Regions from separate parts of the Cronobacter condimenti 1330 genome, predicted to be linked through region 1. Evidence: predicted binding sites of a transcription regulator. Region 1 holds the regulator's gene; each other region holds the start of a gene.
The links. The regulator PhoB, encoded in region 1, activates phosphate uptake and scavenging genes when phosphate is short. The targets are predictions, from matches to a motif close to CTGTCATAAAACTGNCNNAT.

Region 1 (4,212 bases):
CATTGCTGGCGAACGGCTCGGCGGTAAAGTCGATTTTCCATTCGCCCTTGAGGGAGTTCAGGTTTTTCAGGCGCAAGGTTAAGATTTTCATGCCTCGTCCTCCTCGTGCAGGCTCTCCAGCGTGCGGGCGAAGAGCGTGCGCAGCTGCGCTTTTTCAGGCTCCTCCAGCGTTTCGAGCTCAAGCCGGCGTTCAAATACCTCTTCCACACCAAGCTCGCTGAGCGTCTCTGTGCTGAGCGTGCCGAGCGCGCGCTCGCGCATTTCACGGCTGCGGCGCAGCAGTACCACTTCCACCGGCAGGCTTTCGGTGAGCTGGCTTATCTCGCGGTGCATATCGTGAAGGAACTCGCCGGTGTCGATTTCGATATCGAGCCAGACTTTGGGGGCATCGGGCGCGTCACGCCACTGTTCAAGCTGCGCGGTGATGGACGCAAGGCTGCCTTTTAAGACCGCCAGCGGCTGGCTGACCGGCACCTGTAAGGTTGTCACCTCGCGCAGTTTGCCGTCAGCGAAGTCTACCAGGTAGACGCTTTTCTCTTTACCGGTTTCATCAAAACTCAGCGCGATGGGCGAGCCGCTGTAACGGATATGCTCGCAGCCCGCGACTTTCTGGGCTCGGTGGATGTGTCCCAGCGCGATGTAATCGGCGGGCGGAAAGCAGTCCGCCGGGAAGGCGTCGAGCGTGCCTATATAGATGTCGCGCACCGCGTCACTTTTGGTCACGCCTACCGTGGTAAGATGCCCGGTCGCGATAATCGGCAGGCGGCGGTCGCCGCGAAGCGCGCAGGCCGCGTCATAGCAGGCCTGGTAATGCTGGCTGATGGCCTCCAGCAACTGCTGCTGTTTTTCGCGTCCCGACTGACCGCCCAGGCTTCGCAGTACGTCGCGCGGGCGCAGAAAGGGAATAGGGCAAAGCACCGCGCCCGGCTCGCCGTCCCGGCGGTATAACAAGGTGGCCTGGGTTTCGGGCGTAAGCTGCGCGCTGGCTATCACCTGGGTGTTAAGGCAGGCGAGCAGCTCGCGAGATTCGTTGAGTGTCGCGACGGAATCGTGGTTGCCGCCCAGCACAATCAGCGGGCATTCCGCGCCCTGAAGACGCACCACAAAGCGATTATAGAGCTCGCGCGCGTAGCTTGGCGGCGCGCCGGTATCAAAGATGTCGCCCGCAACGATAATCGCGTCGACCTGATGCGCAATGGCCGTTTCCAGGAGCCAGTCGAGAAAAGCTTCATGCTCGGCGGCGCGGCTTTTGGCATAAAAATTTTGACCAAGATGCCAGTCTGAGGTATGCAGAATACGCATGTGATGCCCTGTGGCGTAAAAGCGAGAAGGGGATTATAAACATCCGGTACGGCGGGTGTCCTGTTTCGTCGCGTCGCGCACGTTTTCTGCGTACGCTGACAGGTCATCTTACGGTCATCTTTTTCATAAATCTGTCATAAATCTGACGCATAATGGCGCCGCATTACATTCTGTTTACTTTATTTAACAGGGCTAATCATGGCGAGACGTATTCTGGTCGTTGAAGATGAAGCACCTATCCGCGAGATGGTGTGTTTTGTGCTGGAACAAAATGGCTTCCAGCCGGTGGAAGCGGAAGATTATGACAGTGCGGTGAATCAACTCAATGAGCCCTGGCCCGATCTGATTTTGCTGGACTGGATGCTGCCCGGCGGATCGGGGATCCAGTTTATTAAACATATCAAACGCGAAGCGCTGACCCGCGAAATCCCGGTTGTCATGTTGACCGCACGGGGTGAGGAAGAAGATCGTGTGCGTGGCCTTGAAACGGGCGCTGATGATTACATTACTAAACCGTTTTCCCCAAAAGAGCTGGTGGCGCGTATTAAAGCTGTCATGCGTCGTATCTCGCCGATGGCTGTAGATGAAGTCATTGAAATGCAGGGCCTAAGCCTTGACCCGTCATCGCACCGCGTGATGACCGGCGAAAATCCTCTCGATATGGGCCCCACCGAATTCAAACTGTTACACTTCTTTATGACGCACCCGGAGCGCGTGTATAGCCGTGAACAGCTGCTCAATCACGTCTGGGGCACCAATGTGTATGTGGAAGATCGCACCGTGGATGTGCATATCCGCCGCCTGCGTAAGGCGCTGGAGCTGAGTGGTCATGACAGAATGGTTCAAACGGTGCGCGGTACGGGTTATCGGTTCTCAACCCGTTTTTAAACCCAAAACAGGAGTGTGACGCGTGCTGGAAAGGCTGTCATGGAAAAGACTGGTGCTGGAGCTGTTGCTTTGTTGTATTCCGGCGCTGGTACTCGGGGCGATATTCGGCTATCTGGCATGGTTTTTACTGGCGGCGGTGACCGGATTGCTTATCTGGCATTTCTGGAATCTGCTGCGGCTTTCCTGGTGGCTTTGGGTGGATCGCAGTATGACGCCGCCGCCAGGTAGCGGAAGCTGGGAGCCACTGCTCTACGGTCTTCACCAGATGCAGTTGCGCAATAAAAAGCGCCGTCGGGAACTTGGTAATTTAATTAAACGCTTTCGCAGCGGCGCGGAATCGCTGCCGGATGCCGTGGTGCTGACCACGGAAGAGGGCGCCATCTTCTGGTGTAACGGCCTTGCGCAACAGTTGCTCGGCCTGCGCTGGCCTGATGACAACGGTCAGAATATCTTAAACCTCCTGCGTTACCCGGAATTCACCCGTTATTTGCGCGGTCAGGAATTTAACCGCCCTCTGCACCTGGTGCTTAATAATGGGCGTCATCTGGAATTTCGCGTCATGCCTTACAGCGAAGAACAATTGCTGATGGTCGCGCGTGACATCACGCAGATGCACCAGCTCGAAGGGGCGCGGCGCAACTTTTTCGCAAACGTCAGCCATGAATTGCGCACGCCATTGACGGTGTTACAGGGCTATCTGGAGATGATGCATGAGCAGACGCTCGAAGGGGCGCTGCGTGAAAAAGCGCTGCATACCATGCGCGAGCAAACCTACCGGATGGAAGGGCTGGTAAAACAGTTACTGACGCTCTCGAAAATCGAGGCGGCGCCCGCGATGCAGCTTAATGAAACCATCGACGTGCCGATGATGCTGCGGGTGGTGGAGCGTGAAGCGCAGACGCTGAGCCAGCAAAAACAGACTTTCACCTTTGACGTCGATCCGGCGCTAAAAGTGCTCGGCAATGAAGAGCAGTTGCGCAGCGCGATTTCAAACCTCGTGTATAACGCCGTGAACCATACGCCTGCGGGTACGCACATCACGGTGCGCTGGGAACATGTGCCGGGCGGCGCGCGTTTTAGCGTGGCGGATACCGGGCCGGGCATCGCCGCGGAGCATATTCCGCGTCTGACTGAGCGCTTCTACCGGGTGGATAAAGCGCGTTCGCGACAGACCGGCGGCAGCGGGCTTGGTCTGGCGATTGTGAAGCATGCGCTGACGCATCACGATGCGCGTCTGGAGATAGAAAGCGAACCGGGCCGGGGCACGACCTTTTCGTTTGTTCTGCCGGAACGGTTAATCGCGCCCACGACCGCCAGAGCGCTTTCTGTGGTTTAAGCTGTAACGTCAACTTTCCAGGGCCAGCCATAAGCTGGCCTTATTTGTTTTTAATAGGGTATTCAGCGCTTTTTCCTCAATTGGTGCTTTTTTGCTCGCGCGAATCGCCGGAGGTTTTTTAAGAAATTAGATTTAATCACTGCCTTTAAACTTAGATCTGGCATAAAGGTCTGGTTTCAGGATCCCGTCTTGCCTTTAAACGTTATAAGCGTTTAAATTGCGCCCCTGCTATTGCCAGACCGACTGTTTTTGCGCGGTAAACCGAAAAACAATTCTTCGCCAGCGTAATCGGGAAGCATATCCCGCTGTCAGGCTCTGAAATGGCCGTGTTTTCGTCAGGTGACTGGCGGTAAAAAATTATTCAATTTCAACACCACATCCACAGGCAGTAAATCTTATGACCCATCAGTTAAAATCGCGCGACATTATCGCACTGGGGTTTATGACCTTTGCGTTATTCGTTGGCGCGGGCAATATCATTTTCCCACCCATGGTTGGTTTGCAGGCCGGTCCACATGTCTGGACGGCGGCGATCGGCTTTCTGATAACCGCCGTTGGTCTGCCTGTGCTTACCGTGGTGGCGCTGGCGAAAGTCGGCGGCGGCGTAGATAGCCTGAGCCACCCAATTGGCCGCGTGGCAGGTATTCTGCTGGCGACCGTCTGCTATCTGGCCGTTGGCCCGCTGT
Region 2 (4,212 bases), 1.8 Mb from region 1:
AGTCCGATTTGCCCATCGGGAAGCGCCCCGGAAAGGTCTGCACCTTTTTACCGTTTTCCAGCTCAAAGCCTTCGGTAAACGCCAGCGATTTAATCTCGGCGAGCGTAAAATCGATCGCGTAGTAGCGGCCATCCTTGCGCGCCCGGTCCGGGAAGCGGTCGGCAACGTCGGTCACGCGGTCCAGATAGTGGTCGTGCAACACCACGAGCTGGTCATCCTTCGTCATCACCAGATCCTGCTCAAGGTAATCGGCGCCCTGCGCATAGGCCATCGCTTTGGCCGGCAACGTATGTTCTGGCAGATAGCCGCTGGCGCCGCGATGCGCAATCACCAGCTTATCTGCCGCCAGCGCATTTGCCGACATCACACTAATCGCCAGCGCCGCCAGCGTCATTTTCAGTTTCATCGGTGCTCCTTATCCGCGTTTCGCCTGCGTTTCATGGTGGTGTTTATGCTCGCCAACCATCACGATAATCAGCAGCAAGACCGCCAGGATGCTGCCACCAATCATCACCATAAAGCCGCCATCCCAGCCGAAGAAATCGACGGTATATCCGACGATAGCGCTCGCTGCGACAGAGCCACCAAGATAACCGAACAGACCGGTAAAGCCGGCTGCGGTGCCTGCCGCTTTTTTCGGCGCCAGCTCCAGCGCGTGCAGGCCGATTAACATCACCGGGCCGTAAATCAGGAAGCCGATAATAATCATGCAGGCCATATCGACATTAGGGTTGCCCGGCGGATTGAGCCAGTAAACAACTGTGGCTATCGTCACCAGCGTCATGAAAAACACACCGGTGGCGCCGCGGTTACCGCGAAAGACTTTGTCCGACATCCAGCCGCAGATCAGCGTGCCGGGGATACCTGCATATTCATAGAAGAAATACGCCCACGAGGATTTATCCAGCGCGAAATGCTTCACCTCTTTTAAATAGGTCGGTGACCAGTCGAGAATGCCGTAGCGCAGCAGGTAGACAAAGACGTTAGCGATAGCGATGTACCACAGCAGCTTGTTTGGCAGCACGTACTGCATAAAAATTTGCTTCGCGGTCAGTTCTTCTTCGTGCTTGTCGCTGTAGTCGTCCGGGTAGTCGTTTTTATACTCTTCAATCGGTGGCAAACCGCAGGACTGCGGCGTGTCGCGCATCAGCGCGAAAGCGATAATCGCCACCAGAATCGCCCCGAACGCAGGCATATAGAGTGCCGCATGCCAGTCGTTAAACCACGCCATACCGAGCAGGAACAGCAGCGGCGGAATGCCGCCGCCCACGTTATGGGCGCAGTTCCATACTGACACAATCCCGCCACGCTCTTTCTGCGACCACCAGTGCACCATTGTGCGCCCACACGGCGGCCATCCCATGCCCTGAAACCAGCCGCACAGGAACAGCAGCACGAACATCACCATAATGCTGGACGTCGCCCAGGGTACGAAGCCCATAAACAGCATCACTGCCGCAGCAAGGATCAGCCCCGCCGGGAGGAAAACGCGCGGGTTCGAGCGGTCAGAGACCGAGCCCATAATGAATTTTGAAAAACCATAAGCAATGGAGATGCCGGACAGCGCAAAGCCCAGATCGCCACGAGAGAACCCCTGCTCTACCAGATACGGCATCGCAAGGGCAAAGTTTTTACGCACCAGATAGTAAGCGGCATAGCCGAAGAAAATCCCCATAAAAATCTGCCAGCGCAGGCGACGATAGAGCGGATCTATCTCGCCGTCAGGCAGCCTTGCGCGATGCGGGGCGGGTTTAAAAATACTTAACATCACTGTCTCCTGCTTATTTGGATGTAGATTTATTCGTTTTGCTTATGTTTCCTTTGCGAGCGTGATAGTAGGCAAAAAGGATTATTTATGCTGTGAAACATCGCACAAATTGTTACAGAAATATGACAACCGAACACAAAAGCGCATCACGCCGCGTTATATTTTTCGCTTTATGCGCGTTTACTTTCGTTTAAGCCCAAAAAGCAGGGAATGGTGCACCCGCATTGTGCAGAGGAAGAAAAGGAAAAGACGTCAGACGCGTTGTGTTTAAGAGAAGAACATGAAGGAACCACGGAGGGGAAAAGAGCGGGACGCCGGCCTGAGCCGCTGACGCCCCGATGAGTGTTATACCGTAAGTGTATCGACGACCTGCACCCAGCCCTGGCTTGCCGTCACGTCCTGGCCGTTTAACCAGCGGCGCACCAGCGTAAGCGCCATCATCGCGCAAATCTCCTGACGGATGCGCAGCGCGTAGCGGCTGGCGTTAACGCGCAGGCGCACGGCCTGAGTGCCCTGCGGCGTGGTCAGCGCAATATTTATCTCGTCATCTTCGAAACTTGCGATGCTGAGCGCCAGATCGGCGAGATGGCGGCTGCGGCGATCCACATTCCAGTGGGCGGTCTGGGCAAGCGTCTCCACCTGCGCCGGCAGCACTTCGCTTGCGAGCAGCGGCGCTTCCGCCCCCGAAAGCTGTAGCGCCAGCAGCCCGGCGGTGAACTGCTCGCTGAGCGTGATACTGAGCTGTTGCTCACGCAGGCAACGGGCAATCTGGAATGGCAGGGTTTCGGTGCCTTCAAAAATCAGGCTGTCCCCCGCCACCTCACGCACTGCCGGCCACAACGCTTCCATCTCCTCGCGCCGCGCGGCCGGGCCCGTTAGCTTAAGTTCAATAATCGGCGTCGAGGAGCGGTAGCCCATGACTACATCCGGCGGCAGGGTCAGCGTATCCAGCTGTGCCGCAAGATCGCTTTCTGAACGCCCGAACGTGGTCAGACGCAGGCAGAGCGGCGGCTCCGGAATGGTAAATCGCGCACGCAGGCGCGGCAGGATCTCATGCTCGACCATTCGCTTAAATTCGAACGGCACGCCAGGCGTGAAGAAAATCAGACAGCGATTGAGCGTGATGGCAAAACCGCAGGCGGTACCCACCGGGTTGTCTATCATCTCGCTGCCTGCCGGCAACAACGCCTGCTTGCGGTTGCTCGGGGCCATCACCCGCCCGCGCTCAGCAAAAAAACGCTCCATTTGTGCAAGCCAGCCCTCATGCAGCTCCAGCGCCACACCGGCCGCGCGGGCTGCCGCTTCAGCGCTTAGATCGTCGCTCGTCGGCCCCAGACCGCCATTAACAATAAGAATATCGGCGTGCTGACTGCGCTCGGTCAGCGCCGCTACCAGTGAATCCAGGCTGTCGCCCACGGTGTTGCGGCGGGTTAACGGCAATCCCTGATTAAAAAAGAGCTCGGCAAGCCAGGCGGCGTTGGTATCGACAATCTGACCATGCAGCACTTCATCGCCGGTCGAGAGCATTTCTGTCTGTAGCATTATTTTCTCCGCATGAAGGAACGGCTTTACTATAGCGCGCAGAGAAAGGAAGGAGGAAAAAAACAGGCGCAGCGGATAACTGCGCCCGGAAAATCAGAACCCTGCGCTCACGCCAAGGTACGGGCCATCGGCCACTTTGCTGTCGCGATCGCCATCTTTACCGGTCATATTGATATAACGGTAACCGGCTTCCACGCTAAGCGGACGGAACAGAGAGAAACGTGCGCCCGCGCTGGCTTCCTGGTAGTCGTTCACGCCGCTGGAGAGCGAATCCGGCGAGTAGTAGTAGTCGCCAAACAGCGAGACGCGCTGCCCGATATCCCAGCGCACGCCGCCGCCAACCGCCGCCGCGTAACCTTCACTGCCCTCGTTCGGGTTCAGATAGATAGCTTTCACGCCCGGCGTGACCATAAACGGCCCAAGCGGCATGTTGAAGCCCAGGCCAACGCCCACGATATCCCCGTGATCGTCATTATGTGCCCAGTTGCCGGTCAGCTGCAGGCCGCTGCTTTCGGTGCCGAAACCTGCGCCCAGATTAGTGTAATGCTCGCCCACGGAGCCATTGACGCTCACGGCGCCTGCCTGCGTGGCCGCCAGCAACAAGCCAGCGATTGCTAAACGAATAGTATTTTTCATTCCATGTGTCTCAAAAAAAAGAAAAAGGACCCTGTAAATGCAACGCGGCATTGTACCCGTATCCCGCATGCAATCAATGCGGGGCCGTCTGTGCGTCGCGGTAGCGCCCTAAAAAAGAGAAAACATCTATGCCGGAGCGCATTAAACGCCACCGGCGCCGGGCATGGAGAGGTGAACGGGTAAGCGAACGCGTACCAGCAGCCCACCGAGCTGTTCGCCCTTACGCAGTTCCGCGCGGGTGCGGTGCCAGCGCGCAATGTCATTCA
Region 3 (4,212 bases), 960 kb from region 1:
GCGAGGCACCCATGTGCGTTGCCACCTGTCCGCTCGGCGCTATCCAGTTCGGGCCGATTGCCGCGCTGCGTGCCCGTTACGGTACGTTGTGCGACGTCAAAGGCCTGCCGCCGTCGTCTGTCACCAAACCAAACCTGGTTATCAAACCGCATCAGGGCGCGCAGCAGGAGGAACAGCATGATGCATGAGTTTCCGTTAGTTCTTTTTACATTACTGATGCAGGGCGCGGTGGGGTTTACGCTGATGCTCTGCCTTACCGCCGGGCAACTGCCGCGCACCGGAAACGCCACGCTTGTGACGTTTCCGGCGGTATTGGGCACGGCACTGGCGGGCGGTCTTGGGTTACTCGCCTCGACGCTGCATCTGGGGTATCCGCTCAATGCATTTAATGCGCTGCGCCACCTTTCCAGTTCCTGGCTTAGCCGGGAAATTGCCCTCGCGGGTGTGTTTATGGCGCTGCTTGGCCTCGGCGTGCTGCTTACCATGACAAAGCGTCGCATGCCGTGGCCGCTGCTGTGGCTCGCCGCGCTGGCGGGCATGGCGGATATTGTCGCGATGGCCTCCATCTACTGCCATGCATCAGTGGCGACCTGGCAGCACGTTAACACCTGGGCGATGTTCTTAGGGTCGGTGGTGCTGATCGGCGCTGCGGTTATGCAACTGCGTCTCGCGTTACGGCCGACAGGTAATACCCAGGCGAACCTGAGGCTGGAGCGACGCCTGACGCTGCTGGCGCTGGCAATGGTACTCATCCGGCTGCTGATCCAGCCCGCGTATTATCACTTTCTGGCGCACGTGGCGGTGCCGGTAACGTTTCCACTGCCATCACTGGCCGCGTTTGACGCCAGTGCGGGGCTGCGGCTTATGGGCTGGTGCTGCTCGGTCGGCGGCGCGATGGTGCTCGTGCTGAATATGACGCGCACGCAGGGGCCGCGCGCGAGCCAGGTGGGGGGCAGTCTGCTGATACTGGCAGGCGAACTGCTGCTGCGTCTGGCGTTCTTCAGCATCGCGGCCTGATGGATCTGTTTGCAACCCTCGCGCCCGCACCACCCGGTGTGGGCGCACGCTGCGCCAGAAAACGCCTGCGCCGCAGCCGCTGCGATCGCTGCATCACGCGCTGCCCGACCGGCGCGCTGGCGCTTCACGACGGTGTGATTACACTTGCGCGTGATCGCTGCACAGGCTGCGGGATCTGCCTCTTCGCCTGTCCGGCAGACGCGCTGGAGCACCTTGCTCCGCTCACGCGGTTTTACCGCGATGGCGTGCTCTTCGGGCCTTTTACGTTGCCGGTCGCGGTGGAAGAACTGCTGCTCTGGCACGCGCATTACGCCATTCGCGCAATCGCGGTGGATCTGACGCACGACACCCACTGGCTACGCCCACTTGCCGAACTCAACCTGCTGCTGCGCCAGCGCGGCGAGCCTGGCTGGCAATGCATGGTGCCACCTGCGACGCCAGGTGAGATGAAACGCCGTTTATTAGCAATGCCGCGCGGGCGAGTACCGCACGATGTCACGTCACGCCGCGCGGCAGGCGCGTACGCTTTATCATTTGGCGTGACGCTGGATGCCGGACGGTGCCTTTTGTGCGGCGCCTGTGGGCATATTTGTCCTGAAGGAGTCATCCGGTTTAACGAGGGGACGCTCACGCTTGATCCGTCGCGCTGCCACGGCTGCGGCGACTGTGCGGCAGTCTGTCCGGTTGATGCCGTGTCGGTGGCGGCAGGCGAGACGTTTTCGGTTACTCGCCTCCGGTTTACGACCGCGCGCTGCGTCAGCTGTGGCGAACCCTGGCGTGCCTGGGCGGCGAGCGAGACGCGCTGCCCGCTTTGCAGGCGCCACGGCTTCGGTATGCGCGGCGGTTAAAACGATGACTCTCTGAATCCACAGGGGAAAACGGTGTTGTCATTAATCTGTCACGCGCGCGCCTTATAACAATGCCACCCCGACTCTGGATCTGAGAATGATGAAAATTAAACCCCTTGCGCTCCTTTTCGCCGCGTTTTTCCCGCTCTGTTCACAGGCTGCCGACCCGCAGGTGGAACGATATGTGGTCACGTTTCCGCATGAAGATCATGTGATTTATTCCGGCAACTACGCGAACGCCTTTCCCGAGGGCCTGCCGGTAGGCGTCGGCTCAGGCCTGCTTTTTTTGCGTAAAGAGGGAGATGCACTGATTTTCGCGACCGTCACCGATCGCGGCCCGAACGCCGACTCCCCGAAAATGGGCAAGCAGGAGTCGAAAATTTTCGCAAGCCCCGAATTCACGCCGCTGCTGATGACAATTCGCGTCACAAAAGACAAGGCGCAGGCCAGCGACCCGATGCCGCTTCATGACGCGCAGGGCAATATCAGCGGCCTGCCGCTGCCGGCCGGGCTTATCGGCTCAACCAACGAGCTTGCGCTGAACGACGCGCTGCAAACCCTGAAGAGCGACAAACGCGGGCTCGACACCGAAGGCATTACGCCAGACGGGAAAGGCGGCTACTGGCTCTGCGACGAATATGGCCCGTTTATCATTAATGTTGACGCAAACGGCGCGATTATCGCCAAACATGGGCCTCAGGCGGAAAAAGGCGAAGAAGGCGTGGCGGGCGGCTTGCCGAACATCCTCAAATGGCGTCAGCCTAACCGCGGTTTTGAAGGGCTGACCCGCATGCCGGATGGGCGCATTATCGCCGCGGTACAGAGCACGCTGGATATCGACGGTAAAACCAAAAACACGGCGCGCTTTACCCGGCTGGTGAGTTTTGACCCCACCACCGGCAAAACGGCCATGTACGGTTACCCGATTGACATTGATGTCTATAAAAAAGCGAAAGATGCGAAAATCGGCGATATCGTGGCGCTGGATGACCATCGCCTGCTGTTAATTGAGCAGGGCGGCGACAAAAATAAAACGATGCGCAACCGCGTCTATGTGGTGGATCTCAGCAACGCGACAGACCTCAGCGAGATGGATAACACCCAGCCGCCGGAGTTTGACGACGCCGAAAAACTCAACGCGCGTGGGGTGAAGCTTGCCAGTAAAACGCTGGCGGTGGATTTGCGCGCTGTCGGCTGGCAGCAGGAGAAGGCCGAAGGGCTGGCGCTTATCGATCCCCAAACCATCGCGGTCATCAACGACAACGATTTTGGTCTGCAGTCAGAGCTGCTGGATCCGCAGGGCGATAAAAAAGACATGGATGATTATAACGTGGACGGCAAAGGCCACCTGACCCTGGACGGCCAGCCGGTCGCGAGCAAAATTGGCATCAAACCGCTGGAAAAACCCGATTCGCAAAACGATCTGTGGGTAATCAAGCTCGATAAGCCGCTCTGAGCGTAATAAAAAAAGGGCAGGCCCGCGCCTGCCCTTACGCGTTTTATAACGGTTAGTTCAGTTTAAACACCGCGACAGCCTGGTTTAGCAGTTGCGACTGCTCTTTCAGGGAGTGTGCGGCGGCGGAAGCCTCTTCCACCAGCGCGGCGTTCTGCTGGGTCACTGAGTCCATCTGTGCGACGGCCTGGTTAATCTGCTCAATGCCGCGGCTCTGCTCGCCGGTGGAGAGCGCGATTTCAGACATCAGCTCAGACACCTGTTTAATCGAGCCGATGATGCGCTTCATGCTTTCGCCTGCACGCGCTACACGGTCGCTGCCGAGCATGACCTGCTCGCCGGACTGCTCGATAAGCTCTTTGATCTCTTTCGCGGCGACTGATGAGCGCTGCGCCAGGTTGCGCACTTCGCTTGCCACCACGGCGAAACCACGACCCTGTTCGCCCGCGCGCGCAGCTTCTACTGCGGCGTTCAACGCCAGGATGTTGGTCTGGAAGGCAATGTCTTCGATAATGCCAATAATGTTGTCGATTTTGCTGGAGCTGGATTCAATCTCCTGCATGGAAACGACCACTTCTTCGACAATCGCATTACCTTCCTGCGCGGCGCTGCGCATGGTGCCCGCAAGCTTGTTCGCCTCGGCGGTGTTTTCCGAGGTGTGCTTCACGGTTGAAGTCAGCTGTTCCATGCTGGCAGCCGTTTCACCAAGCGACGCGGCCTGCTCTTCGGTACGTGCGGAGAGGTCAGTGTTACCCGCAGCAATCTCTTCTGCGGCATGCGCCACGCTGTGGCTGGAGTCACGAACCTGGGCGATGATATTGACCAGCGACAAACGCATCTGCTCCAGCGAGCCGAGCATATCCCCAATCTCATCTTTCGAACCTGATTCCACCG
Region 4 (4,212 bases), 1.4 Mb from region 1:
CCGGAATTGCTGAAAGAGCATAACGATCGCATTGCGAAAGATCCGGAGTTCCAGTACATCATCAAAGACATTGCTCGTTTTAACGCGATGAAAGATAAGCGCAATATCGTGTCGCTCAATCTGGCTCAGCGTGAAAAAGAGAACCACGAAGATGATGCAACCCGTCTGGCGCGCATTAATGACCGTCTGAAACGGGCCGGGAAACCGCCACTGGCGAAGCTTGAGGATCTGCCAAAAGATTATCAGGAACCCGATCCGTATCTTGATGAAACGGTACATATCGCGCTCGACCTTGCGCATATGACCAGTGATAAAACGGCGCAACCCGCCGCTTCTTCGAAGTAATCCTCCTGACCGGCGCACTCAAATGCGCCGGTTTTTTTAGGGCCCTGTTAAACCCCCGTCAGCGAAATGCTACAAAATGTAAAGTTTCGTATTTTTAGAGACTTGCCAGCCTTTGACGCTTGAAAACGGCGCGCGCGCCCCTACGATGTGTGTAATCGCATAAGGCGTATTGTTAAACCGAGGTAAAAAGAAAATTATGATGCGAATTGCGCTTTTCCTGTTGACTAACCTGGCCGTCATGATGGTGTTCGGTCTGGTGCTCAGCCTGACAGGGATCCAGTCAAGCAGCGTGACAGGCCTTCTGATCATGGCGCTGCTGTTTGGTTTCGGCGGCTCGATCGTTTCGCTGCTGATGTCCAAATGGATGGCGCTGAAATCGGTAGGCTGTGAAGTTATCGAAGCCCCGCGTAACGAAACGGAACGCTGGCTGATGGATACCGTGGCACAGCAGTCGCGCCAGGCGGGCATCGCGATGCCGCAGGTCGCGATATATCACGCACCTGACATTAACGCGTTTGCGACCGGCGCACGCCGCGACGCTTCGTTGGTGGCAGTAAGTACTGGATTGCTGCAAAACATGAGCCGTGATGAAGCGGAAGCGGTTATCGCTCACGAAATTAGCCATATCGCTAATGGTGACATGGTGACGATGACCCTGATTCAGGGGGTGGTGAACACCTTTGTTATTTTCATTTCGCGCATTATCGCGCAGGTGGCGGCTGGTTTCCTTGGCGGCAACCGTGATGAAGGCGAAGAGAGCAACGGCAATCCGCTTATCTATTTCGCGGTGGCAACGGTGCTGGAGCTGGTGTTTGGTATTCTCGCGAGCATTATCACGATGTGGTTCTCCCGCTACCGTGAATTCCACGCCGACGCTGGCTCTGCAAAACTGGTGGGCCGCGAGAAAATGATTGCGGCACTGCAGCGTCTTAAAACCAGCTATGAGCCGCAGGAAGCGAGCAGCATGATGGCGTTCTGCATTAACGGTAAATCAAAATCATTAAGCGAACTCTTCATGACGCACCCGCCGCTGGATAAGCGTATTGAAGCGCTGCGCAGCGGCGAATATCTGAAATAATTGCGCATAACCCTAATAAAAAGCGTGCCTGTAGGCGCGCTTTTTTTATGCCTCACGCCTCGCCGCTGCGGCGCCTTTTTAACCAGCAGACGCTGAGAACACCGCGGCAGGCGCGGTTGAGATATATCCTTCGTGAATAATCGGGCTTAATGTCGCAGATTTACGACCATCCGCAATAGATACATTGCGGTGCCGCCTCCCCGAATTTATAATAAAAACCAGTTCTGATTTTTATAAAACAAATGCGATCGAGGTGATCAATGGCAATCGCAGAATTAGATAAACAGCCTGACTCCGTTTCTTCGGTGCTCAAGGTCTTTGGTATTTTGCAGGCGTTGGGTGAAGAGCGGGAAATTGGTATCACCGAATTGTCGCAGCGCGTCATGATGTCAAAAAGCACCGTTTACCGCTTTTTGCAGACCATGAAGTCACTGGGTTATGTCGCTCAGGAAGGAGAGTCTGAAAAATACTCTCTGACGCTCAAGCTGTTTGAGCTTGGGGCTCGCGCGTTACAAAATGTTGACCTTATCCGCAGCGCGGATATTCAGATGCGCGAGCTGTCGCGTCTGACCAAAGAAACCATTCACCTGGGCGCGCTCGATGAAGACAGCATTGTCTACATCCATAAAATCGACTCCATGTATAACCTGCGCATGTACTCACGTATCGGGCGCCGTAACCCGCTATACAGTACCGCCATCGGTAAAGTGCTGCTGGCCTGGCGCGACCATGACGAAGTGCGTCAGATTCTGGAAGGCGTGGAGTATAAGCGCAGTACCGATCGCACCATTATGTCGACTGATGAACTGTTGCCGGTTCTCGATCTGGTGCGTGAACATGGCTATGGCGAAGATAACGAAGAGCAGGAAGAAGGGCTGCGCTGCATCGCGGTGCCGGTTTTCGACCGTTTCGGTGTGGTGATTGCGGGCTTAAGTATCTCTTTCCCGACGCTGCGTTTCTCTGAAGAGCGTCTGCACGAGTATGTGGAAATCCTGCATACAGCGGCGCGTAAAATCTCTGAACAGATGGGTTACAACAATTATCCGTTCTGAGGACGCGCAAAATAAAAAGCCGCAGCGGGTCTGCGGCTTTTTATTGCGTCACGTTTTAGCCGTTATCGACGACCGTCTCGCTTTTACGCAATACGGGGCATGCGGTGATGCCCACAAGCCCGCTATCGGAATGGATAAACTGCGCGTTTACCACTTGTCTTGCTGTCAGGTAGCGGCACTGCAACCCTAAGCCGGCCGCGTTCTCATGACTGCCAATCAACACTCCATAGCCGCTGAAAAGCAGCGCAACCCAGGCCACGACTAACAGCGCGGCGACACGAATCAAATAACGCATTACGGCTCCGTTTGTTAACGTTGAGGCGAACAGCGTGCCGCGCCTGCCGCTGCGTCGCAAGGGGAGGATTCCGTATTACGTGACTTAACGTTACAGTGATATTTGGTTTAAGGTTTCCGTGTTAAGTTGGCTCCGTTAATGCCGTAACGGAGAATGTAGTGAAAAAATTGAGATGGGCTATTTTGCTGGCCGTGCTGGTGGCCTGTTTACTGTTATGGGCGCAGATGATCAACGTAATGTGTGATCAGGACGTTCAATTTTTCAGCGGCATTTGTACCATCAATAAGTTCATTCCCTGGTAACGCTATCAGGCAAACGATGTTCTTACGCCGCTGCGGTGGTAAGATAACGCGTTTCCTTGAGGTGGTAGCATGAACGATATTGCAAATTCTGGTACATTAAATATCGCCACTCTGGCGATTTCTCTGGTTGGCGTCGTTGTGGCGCTGGTGGCCTGGTTCTTTATCAACCGCGCAAGCGTTCGCGCCAATCAGCAGGTGGAACTGCTGGAGGCGCTGCTTGAACAGGAAAAACGGCAAACGGTGCTGCTGCGTCGCTTATGTGACGCGAATGAGCCGGAGGCGCAGGCGCCTGCCGCCACGCCCGCCGCTACTCAGGATGACGATGGCGGTTTTGTTCACCTGGTGGCTGAACGTTAACGACCAACGGCTGCGAGGTGATGGGCATGGTCTGGAAAAATCCCTGGTACGATCCCACGAAAGCTCATCACCGACCTGACGGCTTTTGTAATACACACGAGGTCGGGCACCAGCCCGGCGATTTGCGCCGCTGGCAGGACGAACGTAAAGCCCAGGGACTGCCGCGCCCGCCTGACGGCGGATATGCGGCGTTCATCCAGCAGTGGTGGCAACCGGCAGTGATTGAAGGCGATGAAGATGGCGTCTGGTGGTTTGGTCACGCCACGCTGCTGATTCGCCTCAACGGGCGCTATTTACTCACCGATCCGCTATTCTCAAACCGCGCCTCGCCCGTCAGTTTCTATGGCCCAGCGCGTAAAACCCCGCTGCCGCTGGCGCTTTCCGACCTGCCCCCGATTGACGCAGTTCTGATTTCTCACAATCACTACGATCATCTGGATAACCACACGATCCGTCGTCTACGAAGGCGCTTCCCGGAGGCGGTTTTTTTTGTGCCGCTGGACCTGAAACGCTGGTTTATTAAGCGCGGTATCAACCAGGTTACCGAGCTAGACTGGTGGGAAAGCCGCGAATGGCAGGGGTTTCAGATAACCGCTGTTCCTGCGCAGCACTGGAGCATGCGCACGTTGTGGGACAGAAACCGTTCGTTGTGGTGCGGTTGGGTCATTGAAAGCGCCACTCAACGTTTCTGGTTTAGCGGTGACAGTGGTTATACCCCGGAACTGCTCGACATCCCTCAACGTCTGGGGCCGCTTACCGCAGCGGCGATTCCGGTAGGTGCCT

Region 2: a site for PhoB is predicted at 1,878-1,897, ahead of glpT (glycerol-3-phosphate transporter). Genes of this name have one in related genera too.
Region 3: a site for PhoB is predicted at 1,902-1,921, ahead of AFK62_RS09325 (esterase-like activity of phytase family protein). Genes of this name have one in related genera too.
Region 4: a site for PhoB is predicted at 1,573-1,592, ahead of kdgR (DNA-binding transcriptional regulator KdgR). Genes of this name have one in related genera too.

The regions. Positions count from the first base shown of each region.
Region 1 is NZ_CP012264.1:1,069,577-1,073,788, forward strand. Features, by position in the region: gene sbcC (exonuclease subunit SbcC) at 1-91, opposite strand, end outside; gene sbcD (exonuclease subunit SbcD) at 88-1,302, opposite strand; gene phoB (phosphate response regulator transcription factor PhoB) at 1,501-2,190, shown strand; gene phoR (phosphate regulon sensor histidine kinase PhoR) at 2,213-3,526, shown strand; gene brnQ (branched-chain amino acid transporter carrier protein BrnQ) at 3,924-4,212, shown strand, end outside.
Region 2 is NZ_CP012264.1:2,918,569-2,922,780, forward strand. Features, by position in the region: gene glpQ (glycerophosphodiester phosphodiesterase) at 1-406, opposite strand, end outside; gene glpT (glycerol-3-phosphate transporter) at 416-1,768, opposite strand; gene AFK62_RS13275 (nicotinamide mononucleotide deamidase-related protein YfaY) at 2,114-3,310, opposite strand; gene AFK62_RS13280 (YfaZ family outer membrane protein) at 3,404-3,946, opposite strand; gene AFK62_RS13285 (sensor histidine kinase) at 4,088-4,212, opposite strand, start outside.
Region 3 is NZ_CP012264.1:2,029,944-2,034,155, forward strand. Features, by position in the region: gene AFK62_RS09310 (DMSO/selenate family reductase complex B subunit) at 1-188, shown strand, start outside; gene AFK62_RS09315 (dimethyl sulfoxide reductase anchor subunit family protein) at 181-1,017, shown strand; gene AFK62_RS09320 (4Fe-4S binding protein) at 1,017-1,865, shown strand; gene AFK62_RS09325 (esterase-like activity of phytase family protein) at 1,966-3,321, shown strand; gene AFK62_RS09330 (methyl-accepting chemotaxis protein) at 3,374-4,212, opposite strand, start outside.
Region 4 is NZ_CP012264.1:2,513,826-2,518,037, reverse strand. Features, by position in the region: gene prc (carboxy terminal-processing peptidase) at 1-345, shown strand, start outside; gene htpX (protease HtpX) at 542-1,423, shown strand; gene kdgR (DNA-binding transcriptional regulator KdgR) at 1,684-2,475, shown strand; gene AFK62_RS11425 (YobH family protein) at 2,531-2,770, opposite strand; gene mgrB (PhoP/PhoQ regulator MgrB) at 2,929-3,072, shown strand; gene AFK62_RS11415 (YebO family protein) at 3,142-3,429, shown strand; gene AFK62_RS11410 (MBL fold metallo-hydrolase) at 3,450-4,212, shown strand, end outside.